Regions from separate parts of the Pseudoflavonifractor hominis genome, predicted to be linked through region 2. Evidence: predicted binding sites of a transcription regulator. Region 2 holds the regulator's gene; the other holds the start of a gene.
The links. Region 2 encodes HrcA, which represses chaperone genes, less so after heat shock. Its sites were predicted from a motif close to TGTTAGCACTCNNNNNNNNNGAGTGCTAACA; they were not measured.
Positions count from the first base shown of each region.

Region 1: H8S34_RS13960 (Hsp20/alpha crystallin family protein) is a predicted target of HrcA. The motif match lies at 2,645-2,675, and genes of this name have one in related genera.

Region 1 covers NZ_JACOPR010000011.1:53,618-62,193, forward strand. Annotated here, with positions in the region: gene H8S34_RS13945 (TetR/AcrR family transcriptional regulator) at 1-214, opposite strand, end outside; gene H8S34_RS13950 (DegV family protein) at 317-1,216, shown strand; gene H8S34_RS13955 (peptidoglycan recognition protein family protein) at 1,344-2,024, shown strand; gene H8S34_RS13960 (Hsp20/alpha crystallin family protein) at 2,114-2,554, opposite strand; tRNA gene H8S34_RS13965 (tRNA-Sec) at 2,838-2,933, opposite strand; gene selB (selenocysteine-specific translation elongation factor) at 3,040-4,944, opposite strand; gene selA (L-seryl-tRNA(Sec) selenium transferase) at 4,960-6,354, opposite strand; gene H8S34_RS13980 (hypothetical protein) at 6,504-6,770, opposite strand; gene H8S34_RS13985 (hypothetical protein) at 6,927-7,175, opposite strand; gene H8S34_RS13990 (hypothetical protein) at 7,451-7,666, opposite strand; gene htpG (molecular chaperone HtpG) at 7,813-8,576, opposite strand, start outside.
Region 2 covers NZ_JACOPR010000003.1:114,846-123,421, reverse strand. Annotated here, with positions in the region: gene dnaK (molecular chaperone DnaK) at 184-2,043, opposite strand; gene grpE (nucleotide exchange factor GrpE) at 2,193-2,750, opposite strand; gene hrcA (heat-inducible transcriptional repressor HrcA) at 2,766-3,824, opposite strand; gene H8S34_RS05885 (MBL fold metallo-hydrolase) at 4,001-4,771, opposite strand; gene H8S34_RS05880 (MATE family efflux transporter) at 4,805-6,187, opposite strand; gene H8S34_RS05875 (cysteine desulfurase family protein) at 6,272-7,405, opposite strand; gene H8S34_RS05870 (FprA family A-type flavoprotein) at 7,699-8,576, shown strand, end outside.

The DNA.
Region 1 (8,576 bases), on a different contig from region 2:
TATAGGTATCCAGCGGAGCAAACCCCCGCAGCAGCATCTCTTCCTTGGACTTGAAATGGTGGTAAAAAGCCCCCGTGGTGATCCCCGCCTCCCGGCAGATATCCCGTACCGAGACCTTGTCAAACTGATTGCGGCGCAGGAGTTCCACCGCCGCGCGCAGGATGGCCTGCTCTGTCCGCTTGGCCTGTTCCCGGCGCCGCTGGCTATAATCCATAGATGGTCCCTCCTTTTTTCTTGACACCGGCCCGCAAGCACCGTATAATACTCACATAACAACGTTATGTGAGTATTATAGAGTAGGATGATGAACTTGTCAATGAACGACGTCTGTTTCGACCGCAATCCTCAGAAGATCGCCCTGCTTACCGACTCCTGCGCCGATCTGAGCGCGGAGCAGCGGGCAGGAACCCCTATCTTTGTCCTTCCCCTGAAGATCCGCTGCCGGGACGGGGAATTTTCCGACGGCGTGGACATCTTTGCCTCCGATATCTATACACGCCAGGCCGCCGGTGAACTGCCTCAGACCTCCCTCCCCGATGGGGGCTCGGTCAAGGATACCCTGGACCACATTGCCGCGCAGGGCTATGAGAAGGTCATTGCCATCCACCTCTCCTCCGGTCTCTCGGGCACCTACAATATGGTGCGCCTCCAGGGGCTCGCCCGGGAGGATCTGGAGGTGGCCGTCTTTGACTCCCTCAGCGGCAGCCTGGGAATTGGGATTACGCTGCTCCAAGTATGGGAGGATATCCAGGCCGGGATGACCTGGGACAAGCTGGTGGAACAGCGTGTGCCCGCGCTGATCCGGAACACCTACCCCTATTTTTCCGTGGACACCCTGGAGTATCTCCAGAAGGGTGGGCGCATCGGAAAGATCACCGCTCTGGCCGGTACCATGCTCAACATCAAGCCTCTGGTGGGATTTGCCGCGGACGGCCAGCTCTCCAGTGTGGCCAAGGTCCGGGGACGCAAAGCCGTCCAGGGAAAGCTCTTGGAGCTTCTCTCCGCCCGGGCGGCCGAACAGGGACAGGGCCGGCGCTATAATCTGGCGGTGGCCAATGGCGGCGCGCCGGAGGAGATGGCGCAGCTGCGGCAGACCATTGCCGCTGCTCTGCCGGAACATCTGCACTTCTGGCAGGGGGAGATGGACGCCACACTCAGCGTCTATATTGGCTCCGGTGTGTTGGGGGCCTGTATTCAGTTTTTGGACGAAGAATAAGTTCTAGCGTGTGGGCGGGGTCTGAAGCAGATCCCGCCCACACGCTGCTTTTTTATGAAATTGTAAAGACCTTTGCCGAAAAAACTGTTATAATGGTATCCATCAAACGGCGAAGGAGAGAGTGGATATGGCACAGCAGCGGGGCGGAAAACGGTTGGCTTCCCGGGAAAAACAGCAGGTGCGGAGGGGAAATCCGTTCATTCTGCCCGCCATCCTAGGTGTGATCGTGCTGGTGCTGCTCGGGATCAAGCTGGCTCTGCCCCAGTTTCTGTCCTCCGCTCCCACCCCGCCCGACTGGGTCACCCAGGAGCTTTTGGAGATCAATCCCTTTTCCCGTCCCGGCACCAAGCTGGAGGAGGTCACTGGTATCATCGTCCACTATGTGGGCAATCCCGGCACGACGGCCGAGCAGAACCGGAGCTTTTTTGCGGGACTTGCCCAGCAGGAGCCCGCAGCCGAAGGGGAGCCCGATTCCAATACTTATGCCAGCAGTCACTTTCTGATCGGGCTGGACGGCGAGATCATCCAGTGCATCCCCCTGGATGAGTGGTCTTACTGCACCAGCCAGCGCAACAAGGACACCATCTCCATCGAGTGCTGCCACCCGGATGAGGAAGGCGCCTTTACAGAGGCCACCTATCAGTCCCTCCTGAAGCTGGTCCACTGGCTTCAGGAAGAATTTCACCTGAGCACCGATCAGGTCATCCGTCACTATGACGTGACGGGCAAGGAATGTCCCCGCTACTATGTGGAGCACCCGGAGCAGTGGGAGCAGTTCAAGGCCGATCTGGACCAGATGCAGGACTGAGTCCCCTGCGAAAATGGGGCGTTACCCGACCAAGACCATAAAAAATATCCACCGGACCAGCTGGTCCGGTGGATATTTTTTTGATTTGGTCACTCAATGGCAATGCGGTTGGGGTTATCCACCGCCTGCTCTTCCACCTTGGGAACGGACAGCTTCAAAATACCGTCCTCGTACTTGGCGTGGACCTCTTCCGGCTTCACGTCACCCACATAGAAGCTCCGGGAGCAGGCGCCGCTGTAACGCTCCTGGCGGATATAGCGTCCCTCCTCATCCTTCTGCTCCTTGTTGAGGCCCTTGGACGCGCTGACGGTCAGATAACCGTCCCGCAGCTCCAGATTGACCTCATCCTTTTGGAAGCCAGGCAGATCGATATCCACCTCATAGCTGTGATCCAGCTCCCGGACATCGGTCTTCATCAGGTTCTTGGCGTGCTTGCCGTAGAGCGGATCATGTCCGCCAAAGAAATTCTTGTGGATCGAATCACCAAAGAAATCATCAAACAGATTTTCACCAAACAGACTGGGCAACATATGTCATTCCTCCATTTCACAGCTCATATCTGTGCCCGCCGGGGAGATCTTTTCTCTCCCTCCTTGGTACATGTCTATCATAGTCCCAAGTTTTAGCACTGTCAATATGAGAGTGCTAATGTTTACAAAGCGTTCATGATATGTAGCAAGAAAAGACATATTTCCAGCTTATTCTATGCCGTCTTGCACTCTATTATCAGAAAAGAAGTACAATATGGAATCAATTTCTATCCAAGAGCCGGATAAAAAACCGCCCGCGCTCTTTCGAGCGCGGGCGGTCCTCTGGCGGGGACAGGTAAGAATCGAACTCACCAAGGCGGGAACGCCGCCCTCTACGGTTTTGAAGACCGCGGGGCTCACCAGATACCCTTCTATCCCCATGTTACTGCACGGCTTTATTGATAAAACCGATATACAGTAACTCTTATTATAACAGTATCGAATGCTTTCGTCAACTATTTGAGCGTATTTTCCCGAAAAATATCCTATACTTTTTTCAAAAGTACCCGTACATCGCCATTTTTCCGGGTCACGCCCTCGCTGTCCCAGAACTCCAGCAGTGCCAGCGCATACTTGCGGGAGATGCCCAGGGCATCCCGGAACTCGGCCAGGAGCAGCTCCGGCTTCTGGGCAAAGAGGTCATAGAGTCCCTGAAGGGCCTTCTCGTAAAAATCCTTCCGCAGCACGATCTGTGCGTTGAGGGCCACCAGCTCCCCGTCGTAGAAGAGGCGCTGGACCACCTGGCGGGCGCCGTCCTGCTTCTTTCCAAAGGAGGCGAGCACATCGTCCAGATTCTCCGGAGCCAGGGCGGCCTTGCCGTACAGGTCCAGGATCTGGTCCCGCAGTCCGGTGTAGAAGGAATTCCACACCACCTGGAAGTCAGGCAGGGCAATGGTGGGACCCTCGATCCGCAGGCCGCGGTGCTCGGCATAGTAGTCGATGAGCGCATCGATGGCGGTGGGAGAGGCGGTGGGCAGGAGCTTTCCGCGGAACTCTCCCCGGTTCATGCCGGGCTGGAGCGGCTGGGCCTTGTGATAGGCGCTCAGGAGCTTGACTGCCTTTTCCCACAGGGCCTCGATGGTATCGTGGTCCACATAGCGGCCGCCCAGCTCCACCACACGCCCCTCTTCCATGAGTTGGGCCAGGGACTCGCTCAGTTCGGCCTCGGTGAGACCGGCCGCCTTGGCCAGGTCGTGCTTCTTGGGCATGGCGGACCCGGCCTGACGGAGGGCCTCCATCACCTGCTTCTCGGAGGAGCCCGAGGCGCGGGCAGCCAGTCCCTCCAGCACGGCGGGATCGTTGCGCTTATGCCGGCCGGGATCGGCGTTCAGGATCACACCGCCGCCCACCGTCACCATGGGAGAGAAGAAGCGCACCACATAGTGGTCGCCATTCTTCACCGCCACATCTTCCTGGAAGCGGAGCTGGGCAAAGCCGGTCTCGCCGGGCTCCAGGGTATCCTTTCCCAGCACCACGCACTTACACACCAGCTCCCGGCTGCCGTGGTGGAAGTGGAGCTGGGAGTCGTTTTTGATGGCATAGGGCGCGTCCTTGAGCATGGTGAGCTGCACGTCCATTTGGCGGGAGAGGACCATGGAGCCAGGCTTGGCCACGGTGTCGCCCCGCTTGATATCCGCCTTGTCGATGCCCGAGAGGTTGACCGCCACGCGCATGCCGGCGCTGGCCCGCTCCTCTGCCTTATCGTGGTTCTGAAGACCGCGGATGCGGGCCTTTTTCTCACTGGGGTAGATGCAGACCTCCTCCCCCAGCTGCATGGAGCCCTCCAGCAGGGTACCGGTGACCACCGTGCCGAAGCCGTCCACCGAGAACACCCGGTCCACGGGCAGGCGGAAGGGCCGGTCCTGGTTGCGCTGTTCCGCTCCCTCCACCAGCTTGACAATGAGCTCTTTCAGCTCCTCAATGCCCTGGCCGGTGTAGGAGGACACCGCCAGGATGGGAGCGTCCTGGAGGAAGGTGCCCTGGACAGTCTCCCGGGCCTCCTCCTCGATGGCCTCCAGCCACTCCTCATCCACCATGTCGGCCTTGGTGACCACGATGATGCCGTTCTGCACCCCCAGCAGGGAGAGGATGCCCAGGTGCTCCCGGGTCTGGGGCATAAAGCCCTCGTCGGCCGCAATGACCATCAGGACCACATCCATGCCCGCGGCGCCCACCAGCATGTTGCGGATGAACTTCTCATGTCCGGGCACGTCGATGATGCTGGCGGTCTGGCCGTTGGGCAGCGTGAGCTGGGCAAAGCCGATCTCAATGGTGATGCCCCGCTTCTGTTCCTCTTTCAGCCGGTCGGTGTCCACGCCGGTCAGGGCCCGGGTCAGACAGGTCTTGCCGTGGTCCACATGGCCGGCGGTGCCGATGATGATATGCTTCATAGCCGTGGCGCTCCTTTAGTTCAAGATCGTGTCCAGAGCCCGGATGATCTCCGCCCAGTCGGCGTCGGTCAGGGTGCGGACATCCAGCAGATACTGATTGCGGCTTACCCGTCCCACAATGGGAGTCTCCCAGGCCCGGAGGGCCTCCTCCAGCGCGGAGACCGTGAGGGAGACCGGCGAGAGCTCCACCACCCAGGTAGGCAGGGGCACGCCGGGCAGGCTTCCGCCCCCCACCTCGCCGTTGTCCGGCGCGGCGGAGAAGACACATTTTCCCGCAAAGCGGGCAGAGAGCTCCTCCGCCCGGGCGCGTGCCTTGGGCTCCAGGGTCTCCGGCCGCGCCCCCAGCATGGCCAGGGTGGGAATGCTCCGGCCGGCCAGCGCATGATCCCGGTAGGTGCGCAGGGTGGCCTCCAGCGCCGCCAGCGTCAGCTTGTCAATGCGCACCACCCGGGCAAACTGATCCTTCTTCATGGCCTGGATATAGGGGGCCCGGCCAATGGCGATGCCCGCCTGGGGCCCGCCCAGCAGCTTGTCGCCGGAGAAGCAGATCACATCGGCACCGGCGCGCACGCTCTCCTCCACCGTGGGGCCCTCGGGGACGCCCAGAGCAGGGTCGTCATAGAGGGCGCCGCTGCCCAGATCGTGGAAGACAGGCACACCCTTCTCCCGGCCCAGGGCGACCAGATCGGCAATGGAGACCCCCTCGGTAAAGCCAATGAGCTTGAAGTTGCTGGTGTGGACCTTCAGGAGGATCTCAGCCCCCTGCTCTTCAATGGCGCGGCGGTAATCGGAGAGATGGGTCTTGTTGGTGGTACCCACCTCCACCAGCTGTGCCCCGCTGCGGGCCATGATCTCCGGCACCCGGAAGGAACCGCCGATCTCTACCAGCTCCCCCCGGGAGATCGCCACTTTTTTTCCAGCCGCCAGGGCCGAGAGCATGAGGAATACCGCCGCGGCGTTGTTGTTGACCGCCAGGGCGGCCTCCGACCCGGTCAGAGAGCAAATAAGCGGCTCAATGTGGGAAAAGCGGCTGCCGCGGCGCCCGGAATCGATGTCATATTCCAGGTTGGAATACCCCCGGGCCGCCTCATAGACCGCCCGGGCCGCCTCCTCGCCCAGAGGGGCGCGGCCCAGGTTTGTATGCAGCACCACGCCGGTACCGTTGATGACGGCGCGCAGGTGGGGACGGCAGGACGCCCGGGCCCGGGCCGTAGTCTGGGCAGCCAGGGTGTCCAGGTCGGGCAGGACCTCCACCGTTCCATCCAGGATCCCGCGGCGCAGCTCCTCCAGGGCGGTTCTGGCCGCCTCTTTCAGTGCATAGTAAGGCAGCTCCTCCTGGGCGGACGCAATGGCCGGATGGGCCAGAAGCACGTCCATTTTGGGGAGCTGCTGCAACAGCTGTCGATTCATCGAGGGGAAAACCTCCAGTCACAGATGTGCGGACAGACGTCCGGAAATTCAGTAGCATTATTATACATGATTCCAGGTAGAGAGACAAGGACAACCAGGGAGAAAAAGATGCCGCACCCACTCCCCAAGGGCGCAGGCGCAGCGGCATGTCATATATCGCGGCTCTTCTCCTCCAGCGGAGCTCCACAGTGGGGGCAAAATGACATGTTCCCGGCGGAGAGAAGGCCCAGAAAACGACGGCAAAAGGGACAACGCAGCTTACACAGTGCGAGCACAATACTGGAAAGCACCACGATACCTCCAGCCGCCATCCAGAGTATCCCCAGGCGAAAACAGCCCACCCCAAACAAAAGGGCCCCTACCAGGAACAGCAGCGCAGACACAAGGTCCCAGGTTTTCAGCTTCCATGCCTCCATGGACTTTCCTCTTTCCTATGCGTGATTCTGAGATAAAATACCTCTTCTCCGGCAGAAAAGCCAGCAATCAGAGGTAAAAAACAAGCAAAGATCCGGTAAAACGAAAGCCGATGGGACAAAACATCCCATCGGCTTCTATTTAAAAAGAGACTGCGCTTAGCGAACTGCCGCCGCGCAGGATTGCTTTCTGAGATCCATCTCGATCATGCGGATCACATAGAGAGAGTCGGTGATGACCTTGAGGGGCTGGGAAAAATCCAGGGCAAACAGTCCGATGAAGGACCGGGCATCCACCTTGATGGTCTCCTCCTGATTGGAGAGATAGACTTCTTTATCCGCCATGCTGGCAATGCGCTGGAGCGCAGAGATCTCAGAAATGGAGTTAAATTTCTTTTCGATGACCATACGTCATACCTCCTTTTCGCCTACGAGTATATCACGGCGTATTTTTGCACGCAATGGCATACTTATATAAAAACGGAGCCCTTTTATAGGCCGTATACAAGCATTTTTTCATATTATAGCCTCTATACTGCGCTAGTTAATTTATAAATCCCCCATTGCAATCCACAGAGTCACGACTCTTTCCCTCTCCCAATGAAATTAGTCAGGATATAAAAACTCCGCGCCGCAATGCGGCGCGGAGTTCATATGCCATTTTTGTGCTGCACTCGGTCCGATCACCAGTGCTCCAGCTGCTCCTGAAGCCACTGAGAGTCTGTGACGATCTCCACCGGCTGGGAAAAATCCAGCGCATAGATCCCCATGGGAGATTTTGCATTCAGGGCGATTTCTCCGTCAAGAGAACGGATGGTGACCGCCTCAGATACGGAAAGCGCCAGTTCACGAAGTCGCTGGATCTCCTCCCGGGAGGAGAAAGTCATGGTTATAACCATCGGTCATGCCCCCTGTCAGTAATACCGTTGCTCTTCTTTTATTATACTACATAGTACATACTTTGAAAAGAGACGAGCTCTCTTCATCCAACGGTTTTGTCGTCCTTACAGCGGCATGATTTTGTGCATTTACGCCAGAGGCTCTCTTACTTCATCAGGGAACAGACCAGCTCGGTGTAACGGGTGGTATCTTCGATGGGGAGACCGGCAATGAGCAGGGCCTGATGGTAGAGGAGCTCTGCATAGACCTTGGCCTTCTCCTGGTCACTCTCCATGGCCTCCCGAAGGGCGGCAAAGGCCCCCGAATCGGGATTGAGCTCCAGCACCCGCTGGGCCTTCATGTTGTCCGCGTGGTCCGGGTCCACCCGGCGGAAGTACTTCTCCATCTCCAGCGTGACCGGACCGTCGGCCGTCATGCACACCGCGCCGGTCTTGAGGATTTTGGAGATGCGGGCCTCCTTGATCTTGTCGCCCAGGGTCTCCTTCACGAAGTCCAGTACGTCCTTGTTTTCCTCCGCCTTCTTCTCGGCCTGGGCCTTCTCCTCCTCGCTCTCCGGGAGGGCATCGCTGTCACTGACCGACTTGAAGGCCTTGCCGTCCAGCTCGCCCAGCAGGTTCATGACGAACTCGTCGGGCTCGTCAGTAAGGTAGAGGATCTCATAGCCCTTGTCCCGGATGCGCTCGGTCTGGGGCAGCTGGGCGATCTTTTCCACGCTCTCGCCGGCGGCGAAGTAGATAAACTTCTGATCCTCTGCCATGCGGGACTGGTACTCGGCCAGGGTGACCATCTTGCCCTCCTTGGAGGACCAGAAGAGGAGCAGGTCCTTCAGCAGCTCCTTATGGGCGCCGTAGTCGGCCAGGATGCCGTACTTGATCTGCATGCCGAAGGCCTTCCAGAACTGCTCGTACT
Region 2 (8,576 bases):
GCTGCGGGCTTTGCTGCTGTCCTGCTTCAGCCCCGGAGCGCTTCTATGTCACGCTCCAATGGGCCTGCGCCGCGGCCAGCTGCTCAGCCCTCCGCCGGAAATGCCGCCGGTCTGCGCCCGGCCTGTTTTCCGGGCTGCGGACTTCGCTGCTGTCCTGCTCCGGCTCCGGAGCGCTTCTGATTCTTACTTCTTATCGTCGTCCACGACGGTGTAGTCGGCGTCCACCACGTTGGGGTCGGTGCCGCAGCTGCCGCCGCAGTCGCCGCTGCCGCAGTTGCAGCCGTCGGCTCCGGGCTGACCGCCCTGGGGATTGGCCTGCTGATACATCTTCTCAGCCACAGGATAGAACGCCTTGTTGGCCTCCTCGGTGGCAGCCTTGATGGCCTCCACGTCGCTGCCCTTCAGGGCCTCCTTCAGCTTGTTGATGGCAGCCTCCACGCTGGCCTTGTCGGCAGCGTCGATCTTGTCCTTCATCTCGTCCAGAGCCTTCTCGGTCTGGTAGACCACCTGGTCGCCCTGGTTGCGGACGTCCACCTCTTCCTTGCGCTTGGCGTCCTCAGCGGCGAACTGCTCGGCCTCCTTAACGGCCTTGTCGATGTCCTCCTTGGACATGTTGGTGGAGGAGGTGATGGTGATGTGCTGCTCCTTGCCGGTGCCCAGGTCCTTAGCGGAGACATTGACGATGCCGTTGGCGTCGATGTCGAAGGTGACCTCGATCTGAGGCACGCCGCGGCGGGCGGGAGCGATGCCGTCCAGGTTGAAGCGGCCCAGAGTCTTGTTGTACTGCGCCATCTCACGCTCGCCCTGGAGCACGTGGACCTCCACGGAGGTCTGGTTGTCGGCGGCGGTGGTGAAGACCTGGCTCTTCTTCACGGGGATAGTGGTGTTGCGCTCGATGAGCTTGGTCATCACGCCGCCCATGGTCTCAATGCCCAGGGACAGGGGGGTGACATCCAGCAGCAGCAGGCCCTTGACGTCGCCGGTGAAGACGCCGCCCTGGAGCGCGGCGCCCATGGCCACGCACTCGTCGGGGTTGATGCCCTTGAAGCCCTCATTGCCGGTGATCTTCTTCACGGCCTCCTGCACGGCGGGGATACGGCTGGAGCCGCCCACCAGCAGGACCTTATGCAGATCGCTGGAGGAGAGACCGGCGTCGCTCATGGCCTGGCGCACGGGGCCCATGGTGGCCTCCACCAGGTGGGCGGTGAGCTGGTCGAACTTGGCGCGGGTCAGGGTCAGGTCCAGATGCTTGGGACCGGTGGCGTCCGCGGTGATATAGGGCAGGTTGATGCTGGTGGAGGTGACGCCGGAGAGCTCGATCTTGGCCTTCTCAGCGGCCTCCTTCAGGCGCTGCATGGCGACCTTGTCGCCGGTCAGGTCGATGCCGGTGTCCTTCTTGAACTCGGCGGCCATCCAGTCCATGACGCACTTATCGAAGTCGTCGCCGCCCAGGCGGTTGTTACCGGCAGTGGCCAGAACCTCGATGACGCCGTCGTCGATGTCCAGGATGGACACATCGAAGGTGCCGCCGCCCAGGTCGTAGACCATGACCTTCTGGGCCTGCTCCTTATCCACACCGTAGGCCACAGCGGCGGCGGTGGGCTCGTTGATGATGCGCTTGACATCCAGACCGGCGATCTTGCCGGCGTCCTTGGTGGCCTGACGCTGGGCGTCGGTGAAGTAGGCGGGGACGGTGATGACGGCCTCGGTAACAGGCTGGCCCAGATAGGCCTCGGCGTCCGCCTTCAGCTTCTGAAGGATCATGGCGCTGATCTCCTGGGGAGTGTAGGCCTTGCCGTCGATGTTCACCTTATAATCGCTGCCCATCTCACGCTTGATGGAGATGACGGTGCGGTCGGGGTTGGTGATGGCCTGGCGCTTGGCCACCTGACCTACCATGCGCTCGCCGTCCTTGGAGAAGGCCACCACAGAGGGGGTGGTGCGGTTACCTTCCGCGTTGGGGATGACGACGGCCTCGCCGCCCTCCATAACCGCTACGCAGCTGTTCGTCGTACCTAAGTCAATACCAATGATCTTGGACATAATGTGTTTCCTCCAATATATCGAAATTTATTTTAAACAAAGTGAAAATGGGATGTGAACCCTCCGCGCTTGTTGTCACGCTGCGGGTCCTGCGCGGACGGCACACTGCTCGCTGCTGTGTGCCTGCTCCGGGCCCTTCGCGCTTCTTCTTAGTTTGCCACCTTTACCATGGCAAACCGGATGACCTTGTCACCGGACTGGAAGCCGGCCTGAAAGACCTCCACGACGGTATTTTCTCCGGCGTTTTCGTCCTCCACATGCATCACGGCGTTGTGAAGGTTGGGGTCAAAGGTCTGGCCCAGCGCGGGGATCTCCTCGACGCCCAGCTTGGAGAGGACCTCCTTGAGACCATTCATGGTCATCTCCACGCCCTTTTTATAGGCCTCGTCGGCGGTCTCCTGCTTGAGGGCCCGCTCCAGGTTGTCATACACCGGGAGAAAAGCCAGCACGGCGTCCGACTTGGCGCTCTGGTAGGCGTCGGTTTTTTCCTTCTGGGAGCGTCGGCGGTAGTTGTCATACTCGGCGGCCAGGCGGAGGTACTGATCCTCCTTCTGGGCCAGGGTATCCTTGAGCGCCTCCAGCTCCGAGAGCAGAGGATCGGGGGTGTCCGTCTCAGGGGCGGCGCCCTCCGTGACCTCTTCGGTCACGGTCTCCGGCTCCATCTGCTCGGCCTGTTCCACGGCCTGCTCGTTCTCTTTCTTACTCAAAGAGGTTCCCTCCTATTATGTTTCATCGTTGCGTCCGTCCCCGGTGGGAAGTTCTCCCTGGCCAAACAGCCGGGTGAGACCCTCCGCAAAATAGGACAGGCGGGCGGTGATCTTTGCGTAATCCATCCGTGTGGGGCCCACGACTCCGATGATGCCCCGCATGCCGTCCCCAATGTCGTAGCTGGCCATGACCACGCTGGTATCCTTCAGCGCGTCGGCCACATTTTCCGGACCAATGAGGATCTTCATGGGGCCATCCTTGGGAATGGGGAAGCGGGCGGCGTCCTGGTCCTCGGAGAGATAGCTCATCAGGGGCTGGGCCCGTTCCAGATTCTGATACTCTGGAAGCTCCAGCAGATGGGCCAGACCCGCGGTGTGGACCCGCCGGTGCTCCAGACCCTCCAGCACCTCCATGGCGAAGGAGACCACCAAGCTGATCAGGCCATAGGCATCACCGGCGGCATGCTGTGCCACCCGCATGAGTTCGGGCGTGATCTCCTCCAGCGTCAGATTGGTAAAGGTGGTGTTGAGCAGGGTGTTGAGCATCTGGAGCTGCGCCTCAGTCAGATCGGAGGGCAGCTGCACCAGCTTGTTGCGCACCAGATTGTTGTCGGTCATGACCACAATAATGAAGGCGTTTCGCTCCACCATCAACAGGTCAAAGCGCCGGATGGTCACCCGCTCAAACCCGGATGAGAGGGCAAAGGCGGGATAATTGGTGAGACGGGAGACCACCCGTCCAGCCTCGGAAATGACGCGATCCAGCTCCTGCATTTTGAGACGCAGGGCGCGGTTGATGCGCTCGGTCTCCTGCACGGAGAGCTGGTGCTCTTCCATCAGCTCATTGACGTAGAACCGGTACCCCTGGGGAGAGGGGATCCGTCCGGCCGAGGTGTGGGGCTTTTCCAGCAGGCCCATGGACTCCAGATCAGCCATCTCATTGCGGATGGTGGCCGAAGAGACCGAACGGTCCAGGGAGTCGGCAATGGCCTTGGAGCCCACCGGCTCGGCGGTGGAGATATAGCTTTCAATGATGGCACGGAGAATCCGCTTTTTTCGTTCGCTCAGATCCATGCGCATCACTTCCTTTGCGGCGGATTGGTTTAGCACTCTTTGTACCTGAGTGCTAAAGATAATGTACCACCCTCACCAGCAATTGTCAATAGGGGGGATGTAAATTAAATGTGAACGAAAATCCCGCCTTATGACTTGCATAAGGCGGGAGAGTCTGCTAAAAAAACCGGGCTCTTTTAAAAGGAGAGACAGGTCCCGGTATGGAGCGGTATGAGGCATCCGGGTTCCTGCTGGGCCATCAGATCAAAGGCCGGATGGCCGGTGCAGTGACCGGTACAGATCTGCTCCACCTCCAGCTCCTCGGCCAGCCGGCGGGAGAGGAGGCGCACCTGCTCCGGTGCCACACCCAGGGAGCCCATCCCGGTCTTGCCCACCAGGTGGAATCCCCCCACGATGGCGTGGACCTTCTGGGTGGGAAAGAGGGCGCGCACCTCGTGGACGATGTGGGCGGCTCCGGCGTGGCAGCAGGAGTTCATCACCACCAGCCCGTGGGCGGTCTCGGCCACCAGGGACTGCTCGTGGGAGACCGCGTCGGGGATCAGGTGGAGCCCGGGGGCCAGAAGCCGGGGGCCGTCGGCCAGATCAAAGCGCCCAGCCCATTTGGTAAAGAGATCCGGGTCCACACCGGCCGGGCGGCGGGAAGGATCGGCGGTGTCCTCCAGATAGGCCTGGACCGCGGCGGGGCGGGCCAGTACCGGGGCCTGTTGGTTGCGCCGGAAGAAGGCGGAGAACCCGCCGGCGTGATCGTCGTGGCCGTGGGAGAGGGCAGCCCGCTCCACCCGGCTCAGGTCGATGCCCAGCCGGTCCGCGTTGCGCACAAACAGGCCGGAGGTGCCGCTGTCCAGAAGATAGGAGTGGCCCTCGTAGTCCAGGTGCAGGGAGAGGCCGTGCTCGGCAATCAGGTGGTCGGGCGCGGAATTTTCGATGAGAACGGTGAGCCGCAGCATACAGATGCTCCTTTCCGGGGAAGAGGGCGGCGCTCAGGCGCCGGCGCGGGTGATGTCGTTGATCCAGGCGTGGGACCGGAAGCGGAGAATGCCCAGCGTGGACTTGACCAACTGCTCCACCGTCACGGCCACATAGACCCAGACAATGTTCCAGCGGAGCACCAGGGCGAAGAAGGCGGCCAGAGGAATGGCCACCAGCCACATGGCAGACACATCGATGATGGCGGCCACCCGGATGTCTCCGCCGCCCCGGAGGACGCCCACGGTGTTGGTGGTATCAAAAGAGCGCAGGGGCATCAGACAGCCGATGAAGGTGAGGATGATGGTGGCGATCTCCGACGAGACCGGGGTGAGGTGGAAGAGGGGATAGACCACCACCGGCAGCCAGGTATGGGCCGAGATCACCAGGAGGGTGCCGATCACGGCGCCGCAGAGGAAGGAGATGGTGTCCAGTGCGGTGGCCAGCTCATAGACCGTGGAGCGGCGGCCCGCGCCGATCTCCCGGCCGATGATGATGGCGGTGGTGTTGGCGATGGCCAGCACGGCCACGATGCAGATATCCTCGATGTTGCCCGAGATGGCTCGGGCGGCCAGGATCTGGGTGCTCCCCTCCATATGTCCCATGATGACCTTATACATGGAGGTGCCAAGACCCCACAGCATCTCATTGACCACCACGGGGGTGGCATAGCGGAAAAACTTCTGCACCAGCGCCCGGTCCGGGCGGAAGAGCACGGCGGGCTTGAGGCGGAAGCGGCGGTTGCACTTGGCATAGACCACCATGATGATGAATTCCACGATGCGGGAGGTGAGGGTGGCGATGGCGGCGCCCTCCACCTCCAGCCGGGGCGCGCCCAGATTGCCGAAGATGAGCACCCAGTTCAGGAAGGTGTTGGTGCACATGGAGGCGGCGTAGATGCACAGGCCCAGCTTGGGATTCTCCATGCTGCGGTGGGCGCCGGTATAGACGCCGGTGATGCTGTTGAACAGATAGGAGAAGCCCACGATGCGGGCATAGCCCACGGCCAGGGGGATGAGCTCCTGGTTGTCGGTGAGCAGACCGATGATCTGATAGGGGAAGAAAAAGAGGGAGGCGGCGAAGAGGGCGGAGATGGCGCCGGCCAGATAGAAGCCCACGCCCATGACCCGGTTGATGGCGTCGGTATCGCCCTTGCCCCAGTACTGGCTGATGAGCACGGAGGAGCCGCTCTGCAGCCCGAAGATGATCAGCTGAATGATGAAGACCAGGATATTGGCCTGGGCCACGGCGGCCAGGGGAGCTTCGCCGAGGCTGCCCACCATGAAGGTGTCGATCATGCCCAGGGATGTGGTGATGAGATTCTGGAACAGGATAGGCAGGGCCAGAAAGAGCAGATTCTGGTAGAAAGCCCGCCCCCGATTCAGATAAGAGAACATATGATTTGACCAAGCCGGCGATACCTCGCTCCGCCGGTGCCTTTCTGATGAAGTGTAAAATATGGAAGAGAAACAGACACGCGATCAGGCCCCCACACGGCTGGACCGGATGGCAGAGAGGGCGTCGGCCAGGGCGTCCACCTCGTCCCGGGTGCTGGTGGGACCGAAGGAGATGCGCAGCACCCCCATGGCGGTGCGCTTGGGCAGGCCCAGGGCGGCAAAGACATGGCTGGGCTTTCCCTTGTGACAGGCGGACCCGGAGGAGACACAGATCCCCTGGTCGCTCAGCGCCCGCACCAGCATCTCACTGGGATAGCCGGGCAGAGAGACGGAACAGATATGGGGGGCGTCCCCGGGTGTGACGATCTCCAGCCCCTCCACACGGGCCGGGAGCTGCTCCAGCGCATAGGCCTTGAGGGACTCCATATGGGCGCGGTATTCCGTCCCGTGGTCCATCCAGAGCCGGCAGGCGGCCGAAAGGGCCGCGATCTGGGCGGTGGGCTCGGTACCGGGGCGCAGTCCGCGCTCCTGTCCGCCGCCCCGCAGCAGGGGAGAGAGCTTGAGCCCGCTCCGGATATATTGGACGCCGATGCCCTTGGGGGCGCGGATCTTGTGGCCGCTCACGGTGAGCAGGTCCACACCCAGCTCCTTCACGGTAAAGGGAACTTTCAGAAAACCCTGCACCGCGTCGGTGTGGAAGAGGATCTCCGGCGCATATGCCTTGACGATGCGGGCGCATTCCGCCACCGGCTGAAGGGTGCCCAGCTCGTTGTTGACCAGCATCATGGAGACCAGCACCGTGTCCTCCCGCAGGGCGGCGCGCAGGTCCTCCGGCGAGATCCGGCCCTGCCGGTCGGGCTTGAGACGGGTCACCGACCAGCCCTTGCCCTCCAGGGCCTTGATGGGCTCCAGCACAGCGGAGTGCTCAATGGCAGTGGTAATGATATGACGGCCCCGCCGCCGCCCATGCTCCACCGCGGCCTGGATGGCCCAGTTGTCCCCCTCGGTGCCGCAGGAGGTGAAAAAGACCTCCTCCGGCGTGCAGCCCAGGGCCTCAGCCACAACGGCCCGGCGTTCCTCCAGCCGCTGGGCGGCCTGCTGGCCGAAGGCGTGGCGTGCGGAAGGATTGCCGAATGCGGCGGTCATCTCCTCCAGAGCGGCCTGCGCGGCCTCCGCGCAGACGGGAGTGGTAGCGGCGTGGTCCAGATAGACGAACATAGAACCTTATTTCCCCCTTGTTGGATCGCAAAAAATCACATGACACAGAATGAAAATATTGTATCGCCCGCTGTGCGGAAAGTCAAGGAAGGAGCATTTTGCAGATTCCTTAAGAGAAAAGAGAAGTGGTTAGCAGATGAAAACCGGGGTCGGAGAGGCGCTTTTGTGTATTGTGACAGGGAAAGGAATGGAGAAGAATCAATAGTCTGGCAGGCCCAAGCAAGGGATCAGACTTGACAGTATATAAAAAGGGTCCTATACTGAAGTCGATAACCTAGAAAGAAGGTATGAAAATGAGCGCCATTGCGTTGAGAGAGGGCGTCTGGTCGGTGGGTGTACTGAATCCATCGCTGCGCGTCTTTGATATTGTGATGGAGTCCAAGTACGGGACTTCTTACAATGCCTATCTCCTGACCGGAGAGAAAAATGTCCTCATTGAAACGGTACATACCGACTATTTTGAGGAATATGTGGAGAACATTGAACAGGTGATCCCGCTGGAGCGGGTGGACTACCTCATTATGAATCACAACGAGCCGGACCACTCTGGCAGCGTGTCCAAGCTGCTGGAGCGCTGCCCCGACCTGAAGATCTTCTGCACCGCGGCTGGAAAGAAGCATCTGGAGGACATCACCAACCGCACCTTCCCGGTGCAGGTGGTCAAGGCGGGGGACACCCTGGATCTGGGCGGAAAGACGCTGGAATTCATTCCGGCCCCCATGCTCCACTGGGCCGATTCCATGTTTACCTGGGACCCGGCGGACAAGGTGGTATTTACCTGTGATTTTCTAGGCGCCCATTTCTGTGAGCCCACCATGCTGGACAGCAAGATCCATGACAAGGCGGCCTATGCCGGGGAGCGTCACTTCTATTATCAGTGCATCTTCGGACCCTTTGCCTCCTATGTCCAGGCTGGTCTCAGCAAGCTGCCCGCCGAGGCGGAGATGGCCTGCACCAGCCACGGCCCCGTGCTGACCGAGACGCTGGAGGAGTGCAAGGCGCTCTACCGCCAGTGGAGCACGCCGGTCCCCAAGGAGGGGAAGACGGCTGCCATCATCTACGCTTCCGCCTATGGATGCACCCGGGCGCTGGCCCAGGCCGCTGCCGAGGCGCTGGAGGAGATGGGCATCCGCACCGTACAGCACGATGTCACCATGGAGAGTCTGGACGC